Regions from separate parts of the Arthrobacter sp. NicSoilB11 genome, predicted to be linked through region 3. Evidence: riboswitches for the same ligand, from Rfam matches in the RefSeq annotation. Region 3 holds a riboswitch; each other region holds the start of a gene.
The links. A riboswitch is a leader RNA that binds a small molecule or an ion and turns the genes downstream of it on or off. The one in region 3 is predicted to bind cyclic di-AMP.
Positions count from the first base shown of each region.

Region 1: it holds a riboswitch for cyclic di-AMP, as region 3 does, so the genes downstream of both, LDO14_RS04165 (M23 family metallopeptidase) here and LDO14_RS10890 (LysM domain-containing protein) in region 3, are expected to answer to the same signal.
Region 2: it holds a riboswitch for cyclic di-AMP, as region 3 does, so the genes downstream of both, LDO14_RS03530 (hypothetical protein) here and LDO14_RS10890 (LysM domain-containing protein) in region 3, are expected to answer to the same signal.

Region 1 is NZ_AP024657.1:877,460-880,725, reverse strand. Features, by position in the region: gene LDO14_RS04170 (C40 family peptidase) at 1-205, opposite strand, end outside; cyclic di-AMP (ydaO/yuaA leader) riboswitch at 276-471, opposite strand; gene LDO14_RS04165 (M23 family metallopeptidase) at 584-1,405, opposite strand; cyclic di-AMP (ydaO/yuaA leader) riboswitch at 1,416-1,660, opposite strand; gene LDO14_RS04160 (metal-dependent transcriptional regulator) at 1,768-2,469, opposite strand; gene serC (phosphoserine transaminase) at 2,763-3,266, shown strand, end outside.
Region 2 is NZ_AP024657.1:725,530-728,795, forward strand. Features, by position in the region: gene upp (uracil phosphoribosyltransferase) at 1-4, shown strand, start outside; gene LDO14_RS03525 (VOC family protein) at 66-491, shown strand; gene LDO14_RS03530 (hypothetical protein) at 579-1,292, opposite strand; cyclic di-AMP (ydaO/yuaA leader) riboswitch at 1,298-1,458, opposite strand; gene LDO14_RS03535 (glycosyltransferase family 39 protein) at 1,666-3,266, opposite strand, start outside.
Region 3 is NZ_AP024657.1:2,365,068-2,368,333, forward strand. Features, by position in the region: gene LDO14_RS10885 (lytic transglycosylase domain-containing protein) at 1-1,251, opposite strand, end outside; cyclic di-AMP (ydaO/yuaA leader) riboswitch at 1,524-1,694, shown strand; gene LDO14_RS10890 (LysM domain-containing protein) at 1,698-2,531, shown strand; gene LDO14_RS10895 (protein adenylyltransferase SelO) at 2,659-3,266, opposite strand, start outside.

The sequences.
Region 1 (3,266 bases), 1.5 Mb from region 3:
GCTCGAAGGACACCGTGGCCGTGGGTGCGGCCGTGACAGCGAGGGCTGCCTGGGACGAGCCGGACTCGGTGGAGGCAGAGACACCGGCCGTGGTGTCAGCTGCCGTGGCGGGCAGGCCCATGCTCAGGATGAGGCCGGAAGCCGCTGCCACAACGGCAGCCTGGCGGCCTACGGTCCCGGCATTTGCACTGACGGCCTTGGACATGGCGTCCAGGGGGTTGGTGCGAACCGTTTGCGCACGGTGGCGCGCAGAATGATGGCGTGAAGACACGAAGGTAGCCTCTCCCAATGCCTGCGAGGTGAGCTGTCGGATTCGGATGGGAGTCACCCGGCCACGCTGCTTCCTGGGAAGCTTGTGACTTAACCCCAAGGCCTTCTGAACATGAAGGCCAAAATTGGTTCCCCCGCCCCTGCCAGACGATGAAATGCGAACGGACCTTGAGCGGTGGCAGAGTTAGGCAATCCACTCAAGAGCGTCAACTTCGGAAAAGTTGACGCGAGTTAGACGGTACAGCAGTTTTGCTTCAATGTCACATTCAGGTCACGGCGCGTCGCGGACATGTGAGAGCGGGCAACCATTTGGCTACAGCCAGCCCATGGGATCGACAACTTCGCCATTGACCTGCACCTCGAAGTGGAGGTGGCAGCCAGTGGATGCGCCCGTGGTACCGCTCAGTGCCACCACGTCCCCGCGGGAGACGGTCTGGCCCACCTTGACGTTGAAGGACGAGAGATGGTTGTAGGTGGTCTCCAGCCCGTTGCCGTGGTCAATGACCACGCGGTTTCCGCCACCGAACTGGTGCCAGCCGGCAAAGGTCACGGTACCTGTCGCGGCGGCCAGGACCGAGGTCCCGCACTGCGCCACGAAGTCCTGGCCCCGGTGGAAGTCTCCGGAGCCTCCGGTGATCGGACTGACCCGGTAGCCGAAGGGGGAAGCGGTGGTGAGGGAGGCGAGGGGTGCAGCCAGGGTGCCGGCCGAAGCGGCACGCGTGACGGAGCCGGCGGACTGGGCGCTCAGGAGTTGCTTCAGCTTCCCGTCCGGGTCGGCCTGGGTCACCACGGCCGACCGGCTGAAGTCGATCTGTGCTCCGACATCGGCCGAGATCTGGGGCTGGGGGCTGACGGCGGACGCGGCCATGGGGGCACTGCCGGCGGCATCCGTGGCCATGACGGGACTCGTGGCGGGCACCGTGACCGTCAGCACCAGGCCTGTGGCGGCAAGGGCAATGCCGGCTTTTTGGCCAATACCGCTGGCGGCGGCAAACTCCGTCATCTGCCGGAAGGGACCCCGGCGGCGGCGCGCGTCACGATGCAGGTCGCGGGGGCGCTCCGCTGCGACAACTTCGGCAACCCGGGGTGCCGAAGGGGGGCCGGCCGCGCGGCGGCGGCCCCGGGAGGTCTGCATGGTCAAGAAGGGTTCCTCTCTGGAAGAAGCCTGCGGAGTTAGCTGTCGGATTCGGGTCAGAGAGATCAAAGACCCGGTCCGCCGTAGGCAAGCTTCTGCACAGGGGGTATTCCCGGAAGAATCCTTCACTGGAGAGGCTTGCTGCTGACGGACTTCACCCCAAGGCAGTCCCCCGCTGCCGCTTGTGGTTCCCCCGCCTCTGCCAGTAACGACTCGTGCACCTGACCCGCTGGCAGAGCTCGGCTCCGGATCAGGTAACGCTTATGTATCAACGCTTGGTTCCACTATAGGGGCTTAAGACCCTAGGTAACAATTCCGTTACCTTTGCGTGGTTGCCCCTCTATGGGGTATGGGCGTCCCGATCAGGGCTGGCTGATGGCCACGAAGACGTGGGCGGCAACCTCGGGCGGCAGCTCCAATGCGCCTTCGATTCCGGGGACCCGCACGGAGATGTATTCGCCCACGCGTTCCAGCGCCACGGCGGCACCCGGCCGGATACCGCCCTCGTCCAGCTGCGCCAGCAGTTCCGGTTCCACCTGGATCGGCTCCGCCAGGCGGCTGATGGTCACTCCGGAGGCGGGCCCGTAATTCTTCATCGCTTCCACCAGGCTGATGGCGCCGTCGGCAAAGCCGGGCCCCGCCTGGCCGCCCAGCGCCGCAAGGCCAGGGATGGGGTTGCCGTACGGCGACTCGGTGGGGTGGTCCAGCATCTCGTAGATGCGGCGCTCAACGCGCTCGCTCATGACATGTTCCCAGCGGCAGGCTTCGTCGTGGACGTAGGCCCAGTCCAGGCCAATGACGTCTGCCAGCAGGCGTTCGGCCAGCCGGTGCTTGCGCATGACCTCCGTGGCGCGCTTGCGGCCCGTGTCCGTGAGTTCCAGGTGCCGGTCGCCGGACACGACCACCAGCCCGTCCCGCTCCATGCGGCCGATGGTCTGGGAAACGGTGGGACCGGAGTGGCGCAGACGCTCGGCGATACGGGCCCGGAGGGCAACGATGTTTTCTTCCTCAAGCTCCAGAATGGTCCTGAGGTACATCTCCGTAGTGTCGATCAGATCCGTCATCCAGCTCAGCTCCTCGAGCGCAGTACCTTGCGTTGTCCCACCGTATCGCCTCTTCGCGCAAAGTAGTCCGGGGGAAAGCTTAGCCTATTTTGACTTTGTCCGAATAGCCGCGCCCCGCGGGGCTGCGCGGGGACGGCACGTCTCACTGTCCGGACTATGACGGGCCTGGCTCCCGCCCCCGGCGGCGGTTCAGGCAGAATGGGAATGGCCCGCAGCGCAGCCACCGGCGCTGCCGGCCACCGACCGCCCGCCCTTCCGGACCAAACTTTTGTCCCCGCCGAATTGGAGCACCTGTGAGCGACACCAGCATCACGATCCCCGCCGACCTCCTGCCCCAGGACGGGCGGTTCGGAGCCGGCCCGTCAAAGGTCCGGCAGGAGCAGATCGACGCGCTGGCAGCAGCTTCCAAGACGATCCTTGGCACATCGCACCGGCAGGCCCCGGTCAAGAACCTGGTCGGAGCGGTCCGTGAAGGGCTGAGCCAGTTCTTCCGCGCCCCGGAAGGCTACGAGGTGGTCCTCGGCGTCGGCGGCTCCACGGCTTTCTGGGACATCGCGAGCTTCGGCCTCGTGGAGAAGAAGGCCCAGCACCTGTCCTTCGGTGAGTTCGGGTCCAAGTTCGCCGCCGCCACCAACAAGGCGCCCTTCCTGGAAGCCTCCTCCATCATCAAGTCCGAGCCCGGCACCCGGCCCGCAGCCAAGGCCGAGGCCGGCGTGGACGTCTACGCCTGGCCGCAGAACGAGACCTCCACCGGCGTCGCCGCCCCCGTCAAGCGGGTAGCCGGAGCCGACGAGGGA
Region 2 (3,266 bases), 1.6 Mb from region 3:
GTAGCACTTCGGCCCTGTTTGAACGGGCTCTTTCCCAACGGGTGTCCCGCCGCTAGCCTGTGCGGATGGACTGGAAACTCGAGCTTGTCTTTGTCCCCGTATCCGACGTTGACCGTGCCAAGGACTTCTACGTCAACAAAGTGGGCTTTAACGCCGACTACGACGAGCGGCCGTCGGACTCCATCCGCTTTGTGCAGTTGACGCCGCCGGGCTCGGCCTGCTCCATCTGCATCGGCGAAGGACTCGTCGACGCCCCGCCCGGCACGGGCTCCAACCTGCAGATGGTGGTCGACGACATCAATGCGGCGCATGACCAGCTCAAGAGCAACGGCGTGGATGTCAGCGATGTGGACGTCCAGGACTGGGGCCACTTTGTGTACTTCGCCGATCCGGACGGAAACAAGTGGGCTGTCCAGTACATCCCGTGGCGGAACGCCGGGCAGGGCGCTGGCGGGAACACCGGACAGGGCGCCGGACCGGGCGCTGGTTAACCAAATCGGCGGCCCGCATCATGATGATGCGGCCCGCCGCTTTGGTGCAGTCCCCCCGGCATCGCTGCCGCCGGGGGGGAGGAGTGCCTAGTACCAGTTGTGGGCCAGGTGGAAGTTCAGGGCACCACAGGGCGACTGGTAGCTCTTTTTGATGTAGTCCAGGCCCCAGTTGATCTGCGTGCGGTAGTTGGTGAGGTAGTCCGCGCCGGCGCTTGCCATCTTCTCAGCGGGCAGGGACTGGACGATGCCGTATGCCCCGCTGCTGGAATTGGTGGCCGTGGTGGTCCAGTCGGACTCCTTGGTCCACAGCGTCTGCAGGCACTGCATCTGGTCCGGTCCCCAGCCAAACACCCCCAGCTGGCTGGCGGCGTACGCCTGGGCGCCTGCAGGATCGTTAACCGCGACGGCGCGAGCCGGCTCAGGTGCGGGGGCGGGCTCAGGCGCCGGGGCCGGGGCAGGCGCTGCGGGTGCTGCCGGTGCCGCTGCGGGGGCCGGTTCAGCTGCCTGCGGTGCCACGCTGATGGCAGCGGGCGCGGGGCTTGCTGCCGGGTTGGAGCGGATCTCGCTCTTCTCGATGCTCATTTGAGCGTCTGACGCCGTCGTGGAAGGGTTGGACGCGGTGGATGACACCGGAGTCATGCTGCTGGTGGCCTGTCCTGCCGCGCCAACCCCCACCAGCACCGCGCACGATGCTGCAAGGACAGCGGCGCGCTGGCCCAGGGTGGTCTTCTTGGCCTGCTGCGCGGCCCTGTGTTTAGCCTTGGCCTGCAGCAGGCGTGCTTCTGCCGTGTTTTTGGACATGATTGATCGCCTCTCACACCTGCGGAGTTAGCTGTCGGGTTCGGATGAGGGCATCCGGCCATACGGAAAGATCACGTACTGGCTTAACCCCAAGGGCATTCAATGCCCGGGACGGTGGGTCCCCCGCCTCTGCCGTAGCTCAATCGGAATCCGGGGAAGCGGCAGAGCTTGGCGTCGACCCGGGATATGCGGCCCGAACGGGGGCCGCACCCAATCGACGCTACAGGAAGTGCACGCGAAAGTCACATTTAGGTAACGGAAGTCACGATCCTCAGCGCGTTGATTTGCCGGATTCCCCGTTCGTAACCTCGGTCCCATTGGGGTATGGCCGCCCCATTTCATGAGCGCAGCGCGCCGACCGTTACAGTTCCCGTTACCCAGCCAACAGGTAGACGGTGGTGCCGCCAATGCTCTGCGCCGTGAAGTTGTTCGCCACCCACTGGGCGATCTGGGCGGCAGCGTCCGAACCGGTACTGGCCCGGATGGTTCCGCCTGTGATGAAGTAGTGGATCTTTCCCTGGGACACCAGATCCTGGAACTCCGCCAAGGTAGGGGCGGGATCTGTGCCGTTGAACCCACCCACCGCCATGACCGGCAGTTCCGTTGCCAACTGGTAACCGGCAGCGTTGTTCGAACCCACCACTGCCGCTGCCCAGGTGTAGCCTGAGGCGCCATTCCTGAGTGCTGCCACGAGTTCCGCGGACGGCGTTGGGGCGCCCAAGAGGCCTCCCAAGGCTCCGCCTCCGCGACCACTTGCAGCAGCGGTTCCGCCGGGAAGTGTTCCTCCGGGCGCGCCCTGCTGGCGGGCCGTGTTTCCCTGGGTTGCTGGCTGCCTGGTGCTGCCTGTCCCGGTCCCGCCAAGGCCGGTCCGGCCAGGGCCCGTCCCGCCAGGGGCGAAGCCCGACGAGGGCCCGGCACTGACGATCGCCCCGCTGTGCGTTGTCGACGCCGTGGAAAGGGAGTACGCCAGCGGCCCGGTGAGCGACGCCGCAATGGCGAGCGCCGCCGTCGTCCGCTGCACGGCACGCCAGCGCAGGAACCTGCCGAACGCCACGCCCGCTGCGGCCGCCAAGCCTCCGGAAAGGACCAGCCAACGCAGCCACGCGCCGTAGGCGGACGTGGTGCCCAGCAGCTGGAAGGCCATCAGGGCGGCCGCGGCCACCGCTGCGGCCAGCAGGAGTGCGGCGGGTGGCTGCTGCCGGTGCTGCCACAGGAGGACCGTGCCCAGCCCCGCAAGCCCGGCGATCCCCGGCGCCAGCGCCACGGCGTAGTAAGGGTGGATGATGCCGGCCATGAAGCTGAAGACCAGGCCCGTCACCAGCACCCACGAGCCCCAGATGATGACGGCGGCGCGCACCGCATCGGTCCGCGGGGCCCGCCGGCCCAACCACAGCAGGCCCGCCGCAAGGATCAGGGCGGACGGCAGCAGCCACGCGATCTGGCCGCCGAACTCGCTGTTGAACATCCGGAGCAGCCCGGGATCTCCCCAGCCGTTGCCGCCGCCCACACTGCCGGTCTCGTCGCCCGTCAGCCGGCCCAGCCCGTTGTAACCCAGCGTGAGCTCCAGGATGGAGTTGTTTTGCGATCCGCCGATGTAGGGACGCAGGCCGGCCGGCGTCAGCTCCACCGCCAGGAGCCACCACCCGGCGGAGGCCACCATGGCCGCTCCCGCCGCGGCCAGCCGGAGCAGGCGCCGCGGGAGACTGTGCGGGCCTGCCAGCGCGTAGGCGATTGCGAATCCCGGAACCACCAGCAGGACCTGCAGCTGCTTGGCCAGGAAGCCGAAGCCCAGGAACACTCCGGCAAGCAGGAGCCAGCGCAACCGGTCCTCCTGGACTGCACGGAGGACCGCGTAGGCGGCTGCCGTCATGAGCAGCACCAGCAGGGCGTCCGGGTTGTTGAAGCGGAACATCAGCGTGGCAACGGGGGTGAGGGCCAGGACGGCCGCGGCGATCAGTCCTGCGCGGTGCGCCA
Region 3 (3,266 bases):
GGCGCTGGCATACTTGCCGGGCGGCAGTGCCTGGGCAATTCCGTAGGCCCCGGACCACGCGTTGGTGGCGGTGGTCAGCCAGTTGGATTCCTTGGTCCACAACTGGGCCAGGCACAGGAACTGGTCCTGGCCCCAGCCGAAAGCGGCAAGGCGTCCGGACGCGTAGCTTTTCGCCCCTGCCGGATCGTTGACCGCTCCGCCGGGAATGGAAGGCACGACGACGGCGGGCGGGCTGGGCAGGGCCGGCTCGGCTGGCGGCGCCTCCGGAACGGAAGGGACAGGGTTGGCCGGCGGAGGGTTGGCCGGCGGAGGGTTGGCCGGGACAGGATTGGCAGGGGCTGGATTCACCGGGACAGGATTGCCGCCCACGGCGGCTGGGGCGGCTGGTGCGGGCGGCCTGGGCTGCTGGGCGGCCGCCGCGGCGGCCCTGGCGGCCGCTTCGGCCTGGCGGCGGGCCTGCTCCTCCGCTGCGGCGCGCTTGGCCGCCTGGGCCGCCTCGTAGGCAGCCAGCGCAGCCTGGCCTTGGCGGTACTCCCCCTCAAGCGGCGCCGTCGTCCCTTTCAGGGCGGCAAGCTGGGCCGTTAGCTCGCCGCCGTGCCGCTGCTCCTCGGCCACCTGCCGTGCCAGTGCGTCCCTGGCGGAACTGGCTGCCTCGGCTTTTGCCCTTGCCTCCCCGGACAGGCGCTCCCGTTCGCTCCTGGCAACCTTTTCCTGTTCCACCAGGGCAGCGGATACCTTTCCGGCCGCCGCCGCCTTGACCACCAACGCGGCCGTCTTGTCCCCCACGAGCTTGACGACGTTGAGGCCCTGGACGCTGTTGGTCCCCAGGGCGTCCAGCGCCACGAAGAACCCGGCGTTGGTCCCGCCTGTCTTGTACGACTGCACGGCCAGGGCCCCGAGGTCCTTCCGGTACCGGGCCACTTCGTCGTTTGCGCGGGCGGCCCGTGCGGACAGGGTTTCCAGGCGTGATGTGGCTGACTGGAGCTCTGCATCCGCGGCAGCGTATTCGGCGGCCGACCGTACGGCTGCGTCCCCGGCTGCCTCCGACTGCGCCTGCAGGCCGGTCAAGAGCCCGTCGATGGTGGCAATTTCTGCAGCTTTTGCCGCTTCGGACGACTGCGCCTGCTGCACATCCGACCAGGAGGGATATCCGCCCGGCGGCGGCTCCTCCGCTGCGGCCGGCAGCACGGTGGCGGCGGCCAGGGCGATGGCCAGCACGCCACCGAGGAGCGGGATCCCTCGGCTGGTCACGAACAGGGGCATAGTCCCGAAGCTTACCGTCCGGCGCGGCCCCCGAGGGCGCGTCCGTGGCCACATTGTTACCGTTTGCAGCGATAAAGACCCTGCCTGCATTGGTCGAGGTCACCGCCCGAAATGCGAAGTACATCAAGACGTTTGCGCAATTGAGAGGGGAGCCTCGTATGTTATCCAAATGTGACAATCGGGGGCAGCGCGGGTTATGGTCGTTTGGTGTCCCTCTCAGACGGGACATTCCCGTCAGCATGCCGAGCCCTGCCGCTGATCATGGGATTCAACCGCTTTCCGTTTGGCAGGGACGGGGGAACCAAGTTTCTACGGCCACATGTGGCCTTGGGGTTAAGTCGTTAGCGCCTCCGCCCGCGGAGCCAGCTACCGGCCGGGTATCTCCAGCCCGAACCCGACAGCTCACCCCGCAGGCATGGGAGAGGCGATCAACTGTGTCAAAAATTTCCACCACTGCCCGTCACCGCGCGACTCCGGCCCGCTCCATTGTGCTCGAGGGCCTCGCCGTAACCGCCAAGTCCCAGGCCCGTTCGCTGGGCCGTCCGGCGCTTGCCGTTGCTGCAGCGTCCGGTATTGCCTTTGGCGTCGGAGCCCCCGCCCATGCAGGTGTCACCGGCCCGGACACCACTGAGAACACCAGCGTCCAGGCATACTCCGCACCTGCCCCGGCAGCAGCACCCGCCGCAGCAGCAGGAACCGTCCACACGGTGGTGTCCGGCGACACCATCGGGGCCATCGCGGCCGCCCATGGCGTCAGCCTCAACGACGTCCTGGCCGCCAACGGACTGGGACTGTCCTCGATCATCTACCCCGGTGACCAGATCAAGATCCCCGGCGCTGGCCACACCGCAGCCCCGGCGCCGGCAGCAGCTCCCGTCCAGACGGCAGCCGCAACCGCACCGGCAAACACCGGCATGAACATGTCCTACGCCTCAGCCGCCCCGGCGGCGTCCACCGGCACCGGGACCGGCGCTGCCATCCTGGCATCCGCTTACAGCCAGGTCGGCGTGAACCAGGACTGCACCGCAATGGTTGAGAAGGCCCTGCGCTCCGTCGGCAAGTCCGTCGGCGACCTGGCCCCGACGCAGTTCTTCCAGTACGGAACCGTTGTCGGCGCTCCCGCCCCCGGCGACCTGATCATCACCTCCGGCCACGTGGGCGTGTACGCCGGCAACGGCCAGGTTGTGAGCGGCGGCGTCAACGGCTACAGCACCGAGGTCCACTCCATCAGCTGGCTCGGCGGCTACTCCGCAGTCCGCGTAGCCTAGCCTTCGCAACGCTTTGGCAGCAGCAGGCTGGTATTAAACAGCAAAGCTGTTCTTAAACAGGAGGGCGGCAGCCGGGTATTCCCGGCTGCCGCCCTCCTGTCATTTCCGCACCGTACCGCTGAGGCAGTCACGTCCCGCAGAAGGTCATGTAGGTGCCGAAATCCTCAGGGGCACCTTCGGCGTAGCGTTCCAGGCCCGGCCGCTCGGCGAAGGGGCTGCCGACGGCCTCGAGCAACTGCTGCAGGGGAGCCAGGTTTCCGTCAGTGGCGGCGGACAGCGCCTCTTCCACGAGGTGGTTCCGCGGAATATAGGCAGGGTTCACGCTGTCCATCAGTTCCGCGTCGGGCCCCAGGGCCTGCCACCGCTCCGCCCAGGCGTCGAACGCTGCAAGGTCCAGGACCATGCCGCGCACGGGACGGAGGTCCCCCCGCGCGGCCTTGCCCAGGTTCCGGAAGAACAAGGTGTAGTCCACCGGCCCGTCCTTCAGGATGGCAATGGCACCGTCCACCAGGGCGGAGGCGGCGTCGCTGTCCGCATCCCCCGACAGGCCCAGCTTGGCCTTCATGCCGCCGGACCACGCCTGGCTGTACTGTCCGCGGAATCCGCCAAGTACCTCCACCGCGGGGGCAACCGCCTTTTCCTGGTCCCCGTCGATCAGCGGCAGCATTGCCTCCGCCAGCCGTGCAAGGTTCCATTCGGCCAGCACCGGCTGGTTGGCGTAGGCGTAGCGTCCGC